2 linked regions of the Candidatus Ruthia magnifica str. Cm (Calyptogena magnifica) genome follow. The protein of the gene in region 2 binds, or shares a complex with, the protein of the main gene of each other region. Links are inferred from orthologs where the notes say so. Each region holds a gene or a part of one and is shown on either strand. Other genes may lie near its edges.

Evidence for each region.
Region 1: the proteins of mnmG (region 2) and mnmE are in contact, whole or in part, in a solved structure (PDB 9HIP), measured with the Escherichia coli proteins. The link is inferred for Candidatus Ruthia magnifica str. Cm (Calyptogena magnifica) from one-to-one orthologs.

The regions. Positions count from the first base shown.
Region 1 is NC_008610.1:1,083,774-1,090,422, forward strand. The notes cover bases 1,187-4,012. They hold mnmE (tRNA uridine-5-carboxymethylaminomethyl(34) synthesis GTPase MnmE), read right to left. Parts: upstream 3,359-4,012; coding sequence 2,015-3,358; downstream 1,187-2,014. Other genes in these bases: RMAG_RS05055 (GAF domain-containing sensor histidine kinase), read right to left, coding at 1,187-1,981; gshA (glutamate--cysteine ligase), read right to left, coding at 3,366-4,012. In the rest of the region: RMAG_RS05050 (response regulator), read right to left, coding at 1-500; more of RMAG_RS05055, read right to left, coding at 497-1,186; more of gshA, read right to left, coding at 4,013-4,856; RMAG_RS05070 (Nudix family hydrolase), read left to right, coding at 4,968-5,891; RMAG_RS05075 (hypothetical protein), read right to left, coding at 6,109-6,321; RMAG_RS05080 (hypothetical protein), read right to left, coding at 6,338-6,553. UniProt on the Escherichia coli protein: Exhibits a very high intrinsic GTPase hydrolysis rate. Involved in the addition of a carboxymethylaminomethyl (cmnm) group at the wobble position (U34) of certain tRNAs, forming tRNA-cmnm(5)s(2)U34.
Region 2 is NC_008610.1:75,738-82,423, reverse strand. The notes cover bases 1,004-3,866. They hold mnmG (tRNA uridine-5-carboxymethylaminomethyl(34) synthesis enzyme MnmG), read right to left. Parts: upstream 3,438-3,866; coding sequence 1,569-3,437; downstream 1,004-1,568. Other genes in these bases: fba (class II fructose-bisphosphate aldolase), read right to left, coding at 3,507-3,866; rsmG (16S rRNA (guanine(527)-N(7))-methyltransferase RsmG), read right to left, coding at 1,004-1,572. Outside these bases: RMAG_RS00400 (TatD family hydrolase), read right to left, coding at 1-157; RMAG_RS00395 (AsmA family protein), read right to left, coding at 164-964; more of rsmG, read right to left, coding at 961-1,003; more of fba, read right to left, coding at 3,867-4,568; pyk (pyruvate kinase), read right to left, coding at 4,652-6,094; RMAG_RS00370 (phosphoglycerate kinase), read right to left, coding at 6,087-6,686. UniProt on the Escherichia coli protein: NAD-binding protein involved in the addition of a carboxymethylaminomethyl (cmnm) group at the wobble position (U34) of certain tRNAs, forming tRNA-cmnm(5)s(2)U34.

The sequences.
Region 1 (6,649 bases), 1.0 Mb from region 2 along the record:
ACTTTATTGCTATAACCACTAGATACTTGACAGGCAACTTCTTTTTCTCGACTAGTTAAGGAATCAAACGAAGGTTCATTATCGGTTAATTCGTCTCGCAGAGCTTTTGCTAGTATATATGTCATGTCTTGTGCAACAACAATTGAGCCTTTAACAACTTCATTTAAAGCATCGACCAACTCATCTGGATCCATATCCTTTAATAAATAACCTTGGGCACCATGTTTAAGACAATTACGTAAATCATACTCTTGAGTGCTGGTGGTTAACATTACAATTGGTGTAGTGATATTTTTTTCTTTAAGCGTTTTTAATACTTCGAGTCCAGACATTTGTGGCATACGTAAATCTAGTAGAATAATATCCACTGATAAAGAAGGGATTTCTGCCAAACCTTGTTCTGGAGAAGCAGCGGCACTGGCACTAATTTGTTTAGACTCTAATAAGGCAATGAGCCCGTTACGAAATAAAGTGTGGTCGTCAATAATATAGATTTTCATGATAATTTCGGAAGGTTGACGATAACGCATGTACCTTCATCGACTTCTGATTCAATTTCAATACTAGCACCAATTCTTATTGCTCGTTCTTTCATAATATTCATGCCAATATTATTCCCCATTATTTCGCTTTCATTTTGGTCTTTTTCAAATCCAATGCCATCATCCTCAATAAGCAATTGACAATTAGGTTCTACCAAAAGCAAAACACGCACATTGCGAGCTTTGGCGTGTTTACGTATATTAGATAATGCTTCTTGAATAATACGCATAATTTGCATTTCTACTTCTGGGGATACTTGCAGCTTACCCTCAACTTGTAAATAAGTAGTAATGCCTTCTTCTGACATAAATCGATTGAGTAAGTTTGTCAAAGAAACCTCAATCCCTTTAGGGTCTAATGGCATACGAAAATTACACATCAGTTCACGCAACTCTTGATTTGCTTGAGTAATATTAGACTGTAAACTCAATACTTTGTCACTCGCATCAGATTTTTTGCCTGTTTTAAGCATATTCCCAAGTACCGTTACTTGCAATTTTAAACTGTAAATAGTTTGAGCTAATGAATCATGTATCTCTTGTGATAAAAATAAACGTTCTTGTGACAATTCCATGCGTTTGGTTTGAGCATCTAGGCGGGCTTTATCTAATGCAATAGCGATATTTTCAGCAATAGAACTAAGAAGCGCACGTTCATCAAAAGTCAGTGAGGGCAATGTATCAAAAAATAAATTAAAAGTGCCCAGTGTTTTTCCATGATACTTAAGTGGAATAAATATCGTACCAACACTTGCTTTGGTTTGAGATTTTTTACCAACGCATTGTGCACAAGTATGTACACTAAATTGCACATAAGTATCACTTGCCATAGCGATTTCGCCACAAAAACAATCTGCACTTAATACATCTGTCACCTGACCTTGTCTATCAATAACACCTTGTGTCGCAACCAGATGGAGCTGACCATCGTCAGATAAACTGCGTGCAGCACCTGATGAAGCGCCAATCATATTAATAAAAATATGTAAAAAGTGTGTAAATAATTCGTCAATCGAATGCATTTTATTAAGTTTTGATGACACGCTATACAGTGTCTCTAAAGAAGCAGATTTTTTACTTAAACGTTGAATTTGCTTGTTTAAAATGCTTTCCATGTCATCATATAGATGTTGATTTTCATCAATCAAATGATTAATGGCTTTTGCAACAGGCTGAAATGTGGTTCTTTGATGATCGCTTAAACGTACGCTTTGATTAGATTTATAACCATCTATCCAACTTTGTAAATCACTAAATGGTGATAAAAAATCTTGACGAATGGACAAGTAAAGACCTAAATAAACCAACAGAATTAGGACAATCAATAACATATCCACGATATTAGTCATTGTATAAGCAAGCACCACTTCATACATCAACAAGGGCGAGAACAAAATCGTGACCAAAAAGTAAATATAAAATTTTATTTTAATATTCATATTTTTAGTTTCAAACTAAAAGGCAATTTTCCCTTATTTCCCAATACAAAAAGAAGAAAATATTTCACCAAGCAAATCATCTGATGAAAACTCTCCAGTAATACTACCCATGAATTGACCAGCAAAGCGCAAATCTTCAGCCATTAACTCTACTACGCCATTTTCTAATTGCATAATAGCGTTGTCAATAGATGCTAATGATTCTTCTAGAGCAATGATATGACGCTTTCTGGACAGCACAACTCCTTCTGAAAAATCTTCTAATCCTGCAATATCGGACAACTCTTTTCGTAACAGCTCCATACCTTTTGAATGCTTAGCTGAAATTGACAATTGAACGATATTGTTAATCATTTCTTTCTTAACAGCACCACTTATTAAATCCACTTTATTTTTGATTAGCAATAAAGGTTGATCATCTATATTTTTAGGCAGTATTGAAAAATCTGGCTTGTCATCTTGCGCATCAAACACCATTAACACTACATCAGCACGCTCAATTTCAAAATGCGCTCTTTTGATACCTTCTTTTTCTATCTTATCATCACTATCATGAAGACCTGCTGTATCAATAATATTAAGCGGCATACCATTTACACAAATGGTTTCTTTTAATACATCACGTGTTGTACCTGCAATATCAGTCACAATAGCGCTAGATTCTTGTGTGAGCGCATTCAGTAATGAAGACTTGCCAGCATTGGGCTTGCCAGCAATAACAACATTTAGCCCTTCTCGTAAAATTACGCCTTGTGTGGCAGATTTTAAAATAGTTTCAACCGCTTGTTTAATACCTTTTGCTTTAAGTTTAACTTGTTCAAACTGTAAAAAATCAATTTCCTCATCTGAAAAATCAATAGTCGCTTCAACAAAAACTCGAAGTTCGACAATAGATTTGGTAAGTGCATTCACTTGATTAGAAAACTCGCCTGACAAAGACCTAAATGCTGACTTGGAGGCACGTTTTGAATTGGCATTAATCATATCTGCCACCGCTTCTGCTTGCACCAAGTTCATTTTTCCGTTTAAAAAAGCACGTTTTGAAAATTCACCTGGATCGGCCGGTTTTGCACCCATCGATATAACAGATTCTAATAAACAGCACATTACACTCATACCTCCATGACCTTGAAATTCTAATATATCTTCGCCTGTAAATGAATGCGGCTTAGGGAAAAAAAGAGCAATACCTTTATCTATTTCATCGTTTTCTTGGTCAAAAAATAAACCATAATGCGCATAACGCGGCTTGGGAACAAATCCAAGCATTTTTTTTGCAATCACTTTGCATAACGGCCCTGATACACGTACCACACCAATACCACCTTTACAAACACCACTAGCCAATGCACAAATTGTTGTTTCACTACTGTTCATTAATTTTTTAGATATTTTTAAAATACTCAGTTAAAAATATATCAAAGTCCACTAAATCAGAGGCTTCAATCTGTTGCTGCTTTTTGCATGAAATTTTTGCCTCATGATCCAAATAATCAAAGTGTTTTTGATTGATTGTATTAGATAAAAAATCACTTCTATACTGCTTAGATAATAAATTAGTATAATCAAAAAATCCCTTGTTACACTCTTTCATATGGCTAAGTATTATCGCAGAAGGAGTTAAATCTGGATTATTAATACGACATGCTATATTCCGAACAGACACTTGATGGCTTTCACTTAGTAAGATTGCACATTGCTCAATTTTAGTCATAATATCGTTTCCCCACTTTTGAAGTGAAGTCTGTTTACCTCTATGCATTAACATTAATTTAGGGTTACGTCCCTCATGGGCAACTAATTGGTCATTAGTGTTAATTTCAAACTGCCCTGAGGTAGAAATAACACAGGATGTCTCAAGTAAACAAAACAACATAAAGGCCTCTAGAAAATAAATTTGTGTCTTATCGATACCTAGTGGCAAGAGTTGATTGATATCTATTGATCTTAACTCAACATAACCAATACCACTACCACTTAACGTATCTAGAGGCTTTTTATCTAACTCAACCAGTGGTTTTGGGCGTACAGAAGCATAATACTCATTTTCAATCTGCAAAATATTGGCATTAAGTTGTTGATATTTCCCATGGCGCTTTAAACCAATCGTTTCATACTCAGAACAAGAGGTTTGCATGCCTACTTTAAGACTATTTATATAATGGCTCAAACTATTGTAATTGGCCTTAACACCTGCCTCATTCTCAGCCAAATTCTGATAGCCAATATCCCCCATACGTAAAGAAGTGGCATAAGGCTCATACAAAGTTGACTCATTAAACTCAATCAGTGAATGAGCATGATAGCCTTTTAAAAATGATTTACACACAGCAGGCGATGCGCCAAATAAATAAGGAATTATCCAACCATAACGCACTATATTACGGGTTAAGCCCATATAGCTATTATCAATAAATGACCTTAATGCCTCTGTAGGAGCGAACAACATTTGATATTTTTGCCAAAACTCATGAGAAAATGAATAATTAAAATGGATACCTGCAATAATTTGCATCACACTGCCGTAACGATTTGCCAGCCCTTGACGATAAATTGTTTTCATCATGCCTTGGTTAGAAGTACCATATTGAGCAATAGGAATGGTGGTTTCACCACGGATGGCACAAGGCATGCTTGTCGGCCAAAAGTTTTGATCCTTAGGCAAATGATAATACAAATAATGCTGTGTGTCTTCTAAAAAAGACAGCATTTCTACCGCATTACTAAACGGTGGCGTTACCAATTCTATTAATGACTCAGAAAAGTCCGTAGTAATATTAGGGTGTGTTAATGCACAACCAAAAGTTTGAGGATGTGGCGCTTGAGAAATACCACCCTTTCTTGACACACGTAACCCTTCTTTTTCTAGACCCATTAAATTGCCCTTCAATAGCCCATTATATGGCTTTAATTGTTGAATTTTTTCCTGTAATTGCAAAAGAGACTCAAATGCTAAAATAGAGTTATTTTACATCAGGAGAAACTTATGGAAATAATCAAGACAGTTGTGGGTGTTTTACGCAACAAAAACCAAGAAATACTCATTTCAAAACGTAAAAAAGAACAATTTATGGGTGGCTTTTGGGAGCTTCCTGGCGGCAAAATTGAAACTGGAGAATCGCTAAAACAGGCTATCATAAGAGAGTTAAAAGAAGAATTAGGCATACAAGTTAATCAATTAACCCTTCATAAAACTATGATGCATAAATATGAAGATAGAGCTGTTCAATTAAGTATTTATAACATAAATGAGCACCAAAATACGCCTTTAGGTATTGAAGGTCAAGCAATATCTTGGGCTAGTGTTGATGAATTAAATAACTATAAACTATTGCCCACCATGAAAGCATTTATTAGCTCTATCACCTTGCCCAATAAATACTGGATCACTCCATCAAGCAATCACCAAAGTGATGAATGGATGGGAAAATTTAATCAAAAGCTCAATTCAGACATAACACTGCTTCAACTGAGAAGCAAGATAGAGTTAGATAACTCCTTTATTAGAGAGCTTAACAACAAATGTAAGAAAAATAACATCAAATTACTGCTTAATACCATTAATAAAACCTTCAATGAACCCTATTGCGATGGTTGGCATCTCACCACTACTGAAATGCTTAAATTGAGTAAAAGACCTTGCGCTGATAATAAACTATTGGGCGTATCCACACACAATCTAACTGAAGCACTAAAAGCTCAAACAATGGGTGCTGATTTTGTTGTCATCTCCCCCGTACAAACCACCAAAACTCATCCAGACACTATTTCTCTCGGCTGGGATATAGCCAAAGAAATCGTAGATAAACTCAATATTCCTGTGTACTTTTTAGGCGGAATGGCACTTAAAGACCTAGAAAAAACCCAACAACTTGGTGCGCAAGGGATTGCAGGAATTAGTGCTTTTTAGAAATACCAATTAAAGACGCTTATAAACACCTTTTGATGTCCGACTTTCACCACCAAAATAACCAATCTATCATTATTAATTTCATAGATAGTTCGATAAAATCGATTATTATCTTTAGTTTAATTGTACTGGAACTTTTTGTAAGATTTTCAATTTTATTTTGAATAAATTATGTTTTACAAGTCGTTTTAAACACTTAATAACACTAGATCTAAATTCAATTAAATATTGCATCTAGACTCCTAACTGTACCCACATCTTTGAGAAAAAATATTATCATCATACGTTGCCAAAGCTTTTTTGTATTTTCAATAGTAGCAAAATCCTTTATAACATCTGCCGTAAAACCATTTGAAAATTCTTCAGTCACTTCAGAATGAACTGCACTTCCAAATGTTGGAATATCATTAGTTTTAGCTCTATTATCCAAACACCATGGTCAGTAGCTACATTAATACTAATAGTTGAGTCACTACTTTTAAAAGAATAGTTTGCACATCCATAATCTTGATTTGATTTTTGGTTAAATAAATTCTACCATCAATAATGTCAAATGAAGTTCTACAATCATACTGGTCTGTGTCTTCTTCGACACTTTTAACTAATATTGCTTTTAAACCATCGTTAAATTTATTTTCATACATTGATAATGTTGTAGTCATTCCACTCTTTTTCTCTACCTCAGTGTATAATGCACATGCCTTCGCAAGTTTTTTTCTGTGTTTCTATTCTATTAAAAAATAATTCGTTATCAACTC
Region 2 (6,686 bases):
AAGAAAATACCTCATCAAAATGCTCTAAATCAATACATACACATAAAAATTGCGTTACCGATAATTCTTTAGCATGAGCAAGCATACGCTCAACATTACCACCAAAAGCAGATAAATCTATTCTATCAATATGACAATGCGAGTCAACTATTTGCACGATTAATTAAAAGCCAAGTTGCTTAAATAAATCTTTAGCTTTGTTTTGTAGCTCTTCTGTGCCACTAAAATTCAATGAGTCTTTAATTTTATCTAAATTAAATTTTTCTTTAATACTATCAACTCTCAGTTTATGCATTAGGGTTTCTTTAATTTCTTTCTTACCCAACTCAATGCCTTTTTTCTCTAGAGCGTCTTTTATATTTTTAAGTACAACTGTCATCAATTCTTGACCAACCTGACTAAGTGCAATACCACTACCACCGCCAAATTTTTGAAGGTTAATATTAGGTACTTTGATGGTTTCTTTAAGCCACTTCGTGTCAATTTTTAATGTGATATTAGTGACATAAAATTGATTAATTTTAATTCTTTTATTACCGATATTTTGGATCTCTTCAGATAAAGAAAAAGTAGTGCCACTACTCGTTTTATCTAGATTATCAATTAGTGTAACTAAATTCACATTGGTCTTATTTTGTTCCAAAACAAAACTTATTCCATCAAAAGACAGCTCATCAATGACAATCAAATCTGAGATGCTTTCATCACTTATTTTTAATACAAAGTGGTCCAAAGAAAAGGCATATTTATTGTTAAAATTTGGGGGGTTTTTCACTTTAATAAAATCAATATTTAGACGCTTATCTAAAAAACTGGTGCTAAATTGGCTAATAGTTACTGGTATTTTGAGTAAATTTTGTGCATATTGTTGTGCATATTTTTTACCCATCGGATCAAATGCAACTGTCACAATAAGGGCTAAAATAACGATTAAACCTATTAAAAAATACCCTATTTTTTTCATTTTTCTCTCCTAAAAATTAATAAATATCGCTTACCCAAAATTTCTGGAACGCATAACGACTGAATGTCTACACCATAAGGTAATGTCTCTTGTTGAAAACCTGCTCCTTTCATCAGCAAGTATTCGCCATTATTACATAATAAATGTTGTGTCAATTTCAATATTTTTTCAACCTTTGAAAAAGCTCTTGAAATAATCTGTTCAAAGCAAAACTCAATTTGATAATTTTCTACCCTATTCTTAATAACATTAAGATTTTTCAATTGTAGTTGGGTTTTAGCAAATTGCATAAAACGACATTTTTTACCAACTGTATCAAGCACAGTAACTAAAAGTTCTGGCCTCATAATACTAATCACAATACCTGGCAGGCCCGCACCAGAACCGACATCTAATAAGGACTTATCTTTAATATACGCAATAACTGATAAGCTATCTAATAAGTGCTTGTAAACGCCTTTCTCCATGGTTCTGATAGCGCTTAGATTGTAGCTCTTATTCCACTTAATAATTAGCTTAAGGTAATTCATCAATTTGCTAATTTGTTCACTTTCAAGCTTAATATTCATCAAGCTGGCACCTTCTATTAACAATACTTCAGAGTTCATTTTGACTGATACGTTTTTAAATAAACTAATAAAATGGAAATAGAAGCAGGGGTGACGCCTTGGATACGGCTTGCTTGACCAATGGTTTCTGGCTTATGTAGTTCAAGTTTTTGTCTGACCTCAGAAGAGAGCGCTTTAATTGAGTCATAATCTATATTTACAGATAATATTGTATTTTCATTCTTACGATATTTTTCAATTTCCTCTAATTGACGTTTAATGTAACCTGCGTATTTAATTTGATTTTCAATCGAATTAATTAAAGTAGCATCCGTTAGAAACGGTTTTCCAGATTCGATTTGACTTAATATTTGATAATCAATTTTAGGTCGTTTAAGTAGTTCAAGTAAAGAATATTCATGATTTAAATTTTGATTTAAAACTACACCAGCTTGAGTGTCGCTCGCTTGTATCCAAGTATTTTTAAGACGGTTTTTTTCTTGTGTAATAGCTTCATATTTAACTTGAAAAGACTGCCAGCATACCTCACTAATCAATCCAAGATCTCTAGCCTTGGGCGTAAGGCGCTCGTCTGCATTATCCTCTCTTAATAACAAGCGATATTCAGCGCGTGAGGTAAACATCCGATAAGGTTCATTAGCGCCTTTAGTAATCAAATCATCCACCATAACGCCAATGTAGGACTCGTTACGTTTTGGTAGCCAAGCATCTCTTTCTAATATAGCACATGCCGCATTAACACCTGCCAACAACCCTTGGGCTGCCGCTTCTTCATAGCCCGTAGTGCCATTAATTTGCCCAGCAAAATATAGCCCTGAGATTTTCTTAACTTCTAGTGTCTGTTTTAATCCTCTGGGATCAAAAAAATCATACTCAATCGCATAACCTGGGCGTATAATATGCGCTTTTTCAAAACCCTTAATTGAACGAATAAAATTTAATTGCACTTCATAAGATAACGATGTAGACACCCCATTTGGATAAACCTCATTGGTAGTTAGCCCTTCAGGCTCAACAAAAATTTGATGTGAATCACGCTCACTAAAGCGTACCACTTTGTCTTCAATTGACGGACAATATCTGGGACTAATACCTTCGATATTGCCAGTAAACATGGGCGAGTCTTTTAATCCATCACGAATAAGATCATGAGTTTTTTCGTTAGTATGCGTGATATAGCAAGGGATTTGCCTTGGATGGTCTTCTTTAACACCCATGAATGAAAACGTCGGCAATGGTGTGTCTCCTGGTTGTACTTGCATGAGGGAATAATTCAATGTTCTATTATCTAATCTTGGTGGTGTACCTGTTTTTAGTCGACTAACACGTAAATCGTAAGAACGCAATTTTCCTGACAAAGCGTTTGATGGCGCATCACCTGCACGACCGCCTTGAAAATTACGCTGTCCAATGTGGATAACACCACCTAAAAAAGTACCTGATGTTAGAATCACCTTATCCGCCATAAAAGCAAGCCCCATCTGAGTCACAACACCTTTAATTTGATCATGCTCAATGATTAAATCATCAACTGCCTGTTGAAATAAAGATAGATTGTCTTGATTTTCTAAAGTGTAACGAATCTGTGCCTTATACAAAATACGATCAGCCTGCGCACGGGTCGCACGTACTGCTGGACCTTTTGAAGCATTTAGTGTACGAAATTGTATCCCAGACTTATCAATCGCGCGTGCCATAATACCACCCATCGCATCAATCTCTTTAACCAAATGTCCTTTACCAATCCCGCCAATTGCAGGGTTACAACTCATTTGCCCAAGTGTTTCAATGTTATGAGAAATAAGCAACGTACAAACACCCATACGAGCACTTGAAAGTGCCGCTTCTGTGCCAGCATGACCACCACCAATAACAATCACTGAATAGCTCTTAGCTTGTCCCATGTTCATTAACTTAAAATAAAAAGACCCGTTGTTAAAACGAGCCTTTTTTGATTCTTAATTATTAGGCATCTACTTTACTTGAACGTCCAATTCACCAGAGAGATATCTTTGACTCATAGTATCTAATGAAGACACGGTGATTTTATCAGCATTACCTGCTGAGCCAAACGCTTCAAAACGTGCTGCACAAATATCACTCATTGCATTAGTTGCTTCTTTTAAGAATTTACGTGGATCAAAGTTTGATGCATTTTCGACCAAGTATCTACGAACCGCTCCTGTTGACGCCATGCGTAAATCGGTATCAATATTAACTTTACGTACGCCATGTTTAATACCTTCTTGAATTTCTTCAACAGGAACTCCATAAGTTTGACCCATATCACCCCCAAAATCGTTAATAATCTTCAACCAATCTTGTGGCACTGAAGAAGAGCCGTGCATCACTAAATGCGTATCTGGAATGCGCGTATAAATTTCTTTAATTCTGTCAATACGTAACACATCACCTGTTGGCTCTTGGGTAAATTTATAAGCACCATGCGAGGTACCAATAGCAATGGCCAGTGCATCAACGTTAGTTGCTTTAACAAAATCAGCGGCTTCTTCAACTGAAGTTAACAACATATCTAAATCTAATTTACTTTCAGCACCATGGCCATCCTCTTCGCCCATCATGCCAGTTTCTAATGAGCCCAAACAACCTAACTCACCTTCAACAGAAACGCCACCTGCGTGTGCCATTTTTACAACTTCAGCAGTCACATTAACATTATATTCAAATGAGGCTGGTGTTTTCATATCCGTTTTTAATGAACCATCCATCATCACTGATGAAAAACCAGATTGAATTGAACGCAAACAAACAGATGGCTCAGAACCATGGTCTTGATGCATAACCACTGGAATGTGTGGATACATTTCGGTTGCTGCTAAAATTAAATGACGTAAAAACGGCTCACCTGCATAACCTCTTGCACCAGCAGAGCCTTGCATAATAACAGGACTATTGGTTTTATCTGCAGCTCGCATAATAGCATGAACTTGCTCCATATTGTTAACATTGAATGCTGGCATGCCATAGTCATTTTCTGCCGCATGATCTAATAATTCTCTTAATGAAATTAACATATTTTTCTCCTTTTTTAAGTTTTTTCTTGATAATTAAGGTTTAGTGTCTTATTATTTAATGATTATAACTATTTATATTTATTTTAATATTCTGAATCGCCAACTGTCAAAATTTTCATCAAATTTGTACCGCCTGACTTATTTTTATACATACCCTTGGTTAGTATAACGCTGTCACCATCATAAACAAAATTACCAACTTGTAAACGTTTAATGACAGCCTTATTTATCTCTATCCAATCTTTTTTAGTTGACAAAAAACAAGGATGAACCCCCCTATAGAGTGTAGCTTTTTGCAAAGTTGATACTTTATCAGACATCGCTACAATAGGAATACCTGAACTAATTCTTGACATCCATATGGCGGTTTTACCACTTTCTGTTAAGGTCACAATCACCCTAGTACCCATATGATTAGCAGCATACATTGCACTCATAGCAATAGTTTCGTCAATATAAGTAAATGTTTCATCAAGACGATGATGGGATATTTTAGCAATAGGATTTTTTTCAGTTTCAATACAAACATCATGCATAGTTTTAACAGCGTTTTCAGGAAAATTACCTACTGCTGTTTCAGCTGAAAGCATCACTGCGTCAGTGCCATCTAATACTGCATTAGCGACATCAAAAACCTCAGCACGAGTCGGGATTGGACTGGTAATCATTGATTCCAGCATTTGCGTTGCAGTAATAACAATTCGATTATTCGATCTAGCCAACTTAATTAAGCGTTTTTGTTGTGCAGGCAATTGTGCATCACCAATTTCAACACCTAAATCACCACGTGCCACCATAATGCCTGCCGACTCTTTGATGATGTCTAAAATAACACTCTCTACCAAAGACTCGGCACGTTCAATTTTTGAAATTACACCAGCATCACAACCCATTTGTTTTAATAATTGCTTAGTTTTACGCACATCATCACCGCTAATTGGAAACGATAAAGCCACATAATCTGCTTTAGCTTTTGCTGCAATTAAGATATCTTTTTTATCTTTTTCAGTCAATGCATTAGCAGACAAACCACCACCACGAAGGTTGATACCCTTTTTATCTGACAAGATACCACCTTGTGTCACAATAGTATTAATTTTATTGCCTTTAATACCAATAACCTCTAGTACTATTTTTCCGTCATCTAATAATAAAACATTACCAACTCGCACCTCTTGTGGTAATTTTTTATACACAATACCCACCGAATATTGATTGCCTGAATTCTCATCCAAATCAGCATCAAGTGCAAAAATATCACCATTATTCAGTTGAATTTTCATGCCATCTTTGAAAGTAGTAATACGAATTTTAGGACCTTGAAGATCCATCAACACACCCACATAAGTCTGATTTACTTGCGCCCAAGCACGCACTGCCTTAACTCTGTTTAAATGTTCTTGTTTTGAGCCGTGTGAGAAATTAATACGCACAACATTAACGCCTGCCTCAAGAATGCTATCTAGTACACCTTCTTTGTCCGTTGCAGGGCCAAGCGTGGCTAATATTTTAGTTCTTCTAGGCAAAATCTACACCCGAAGCTCTTTGTTCTAAAATTTCTACTGCTGGTAATATTTTGCCTTCTAAAAATTCTAAAAATGCACCACCACCTGTTGAAATATAGTTTATCTTGTCTTCAATGCCGTATTTATCAACAGCTGCCAATGTATCACCACCACCAGCAATTGAAAATGCATCAGATTCAGCAATTGCCTTACCTAGTGTTTTGGTACCACTAGCAAATTGCTCAAATTCAAACACACCAACTGGCCCATTCCATACAATAGTACCTGCGTTTTCCATAATTTTAGCTAGCTGCTTAATAGACTCAGGCCCAATATCAAAAATCATATCATCATCAGAAACTTCTGTTGAAGCCTTGGTTTGCGCTTCTGCAGTCTCTGAAAACTCCTTGCCACAAACCACATCTGTTGGCACTGGGATTTCACAATCTTCCATTAGTTTTTTAGCCATTGGGATTAAATCATGTTCACACAAAGATTTGCCCACGTTAAAACCCTGAGCTGCAATAAAAGTATTGGCAATACCGCCACCTACAACTAGTTGATCTACTATTTTAGATAAAGACTCAAGTACGGTTAACTTTGTTGAAACCTT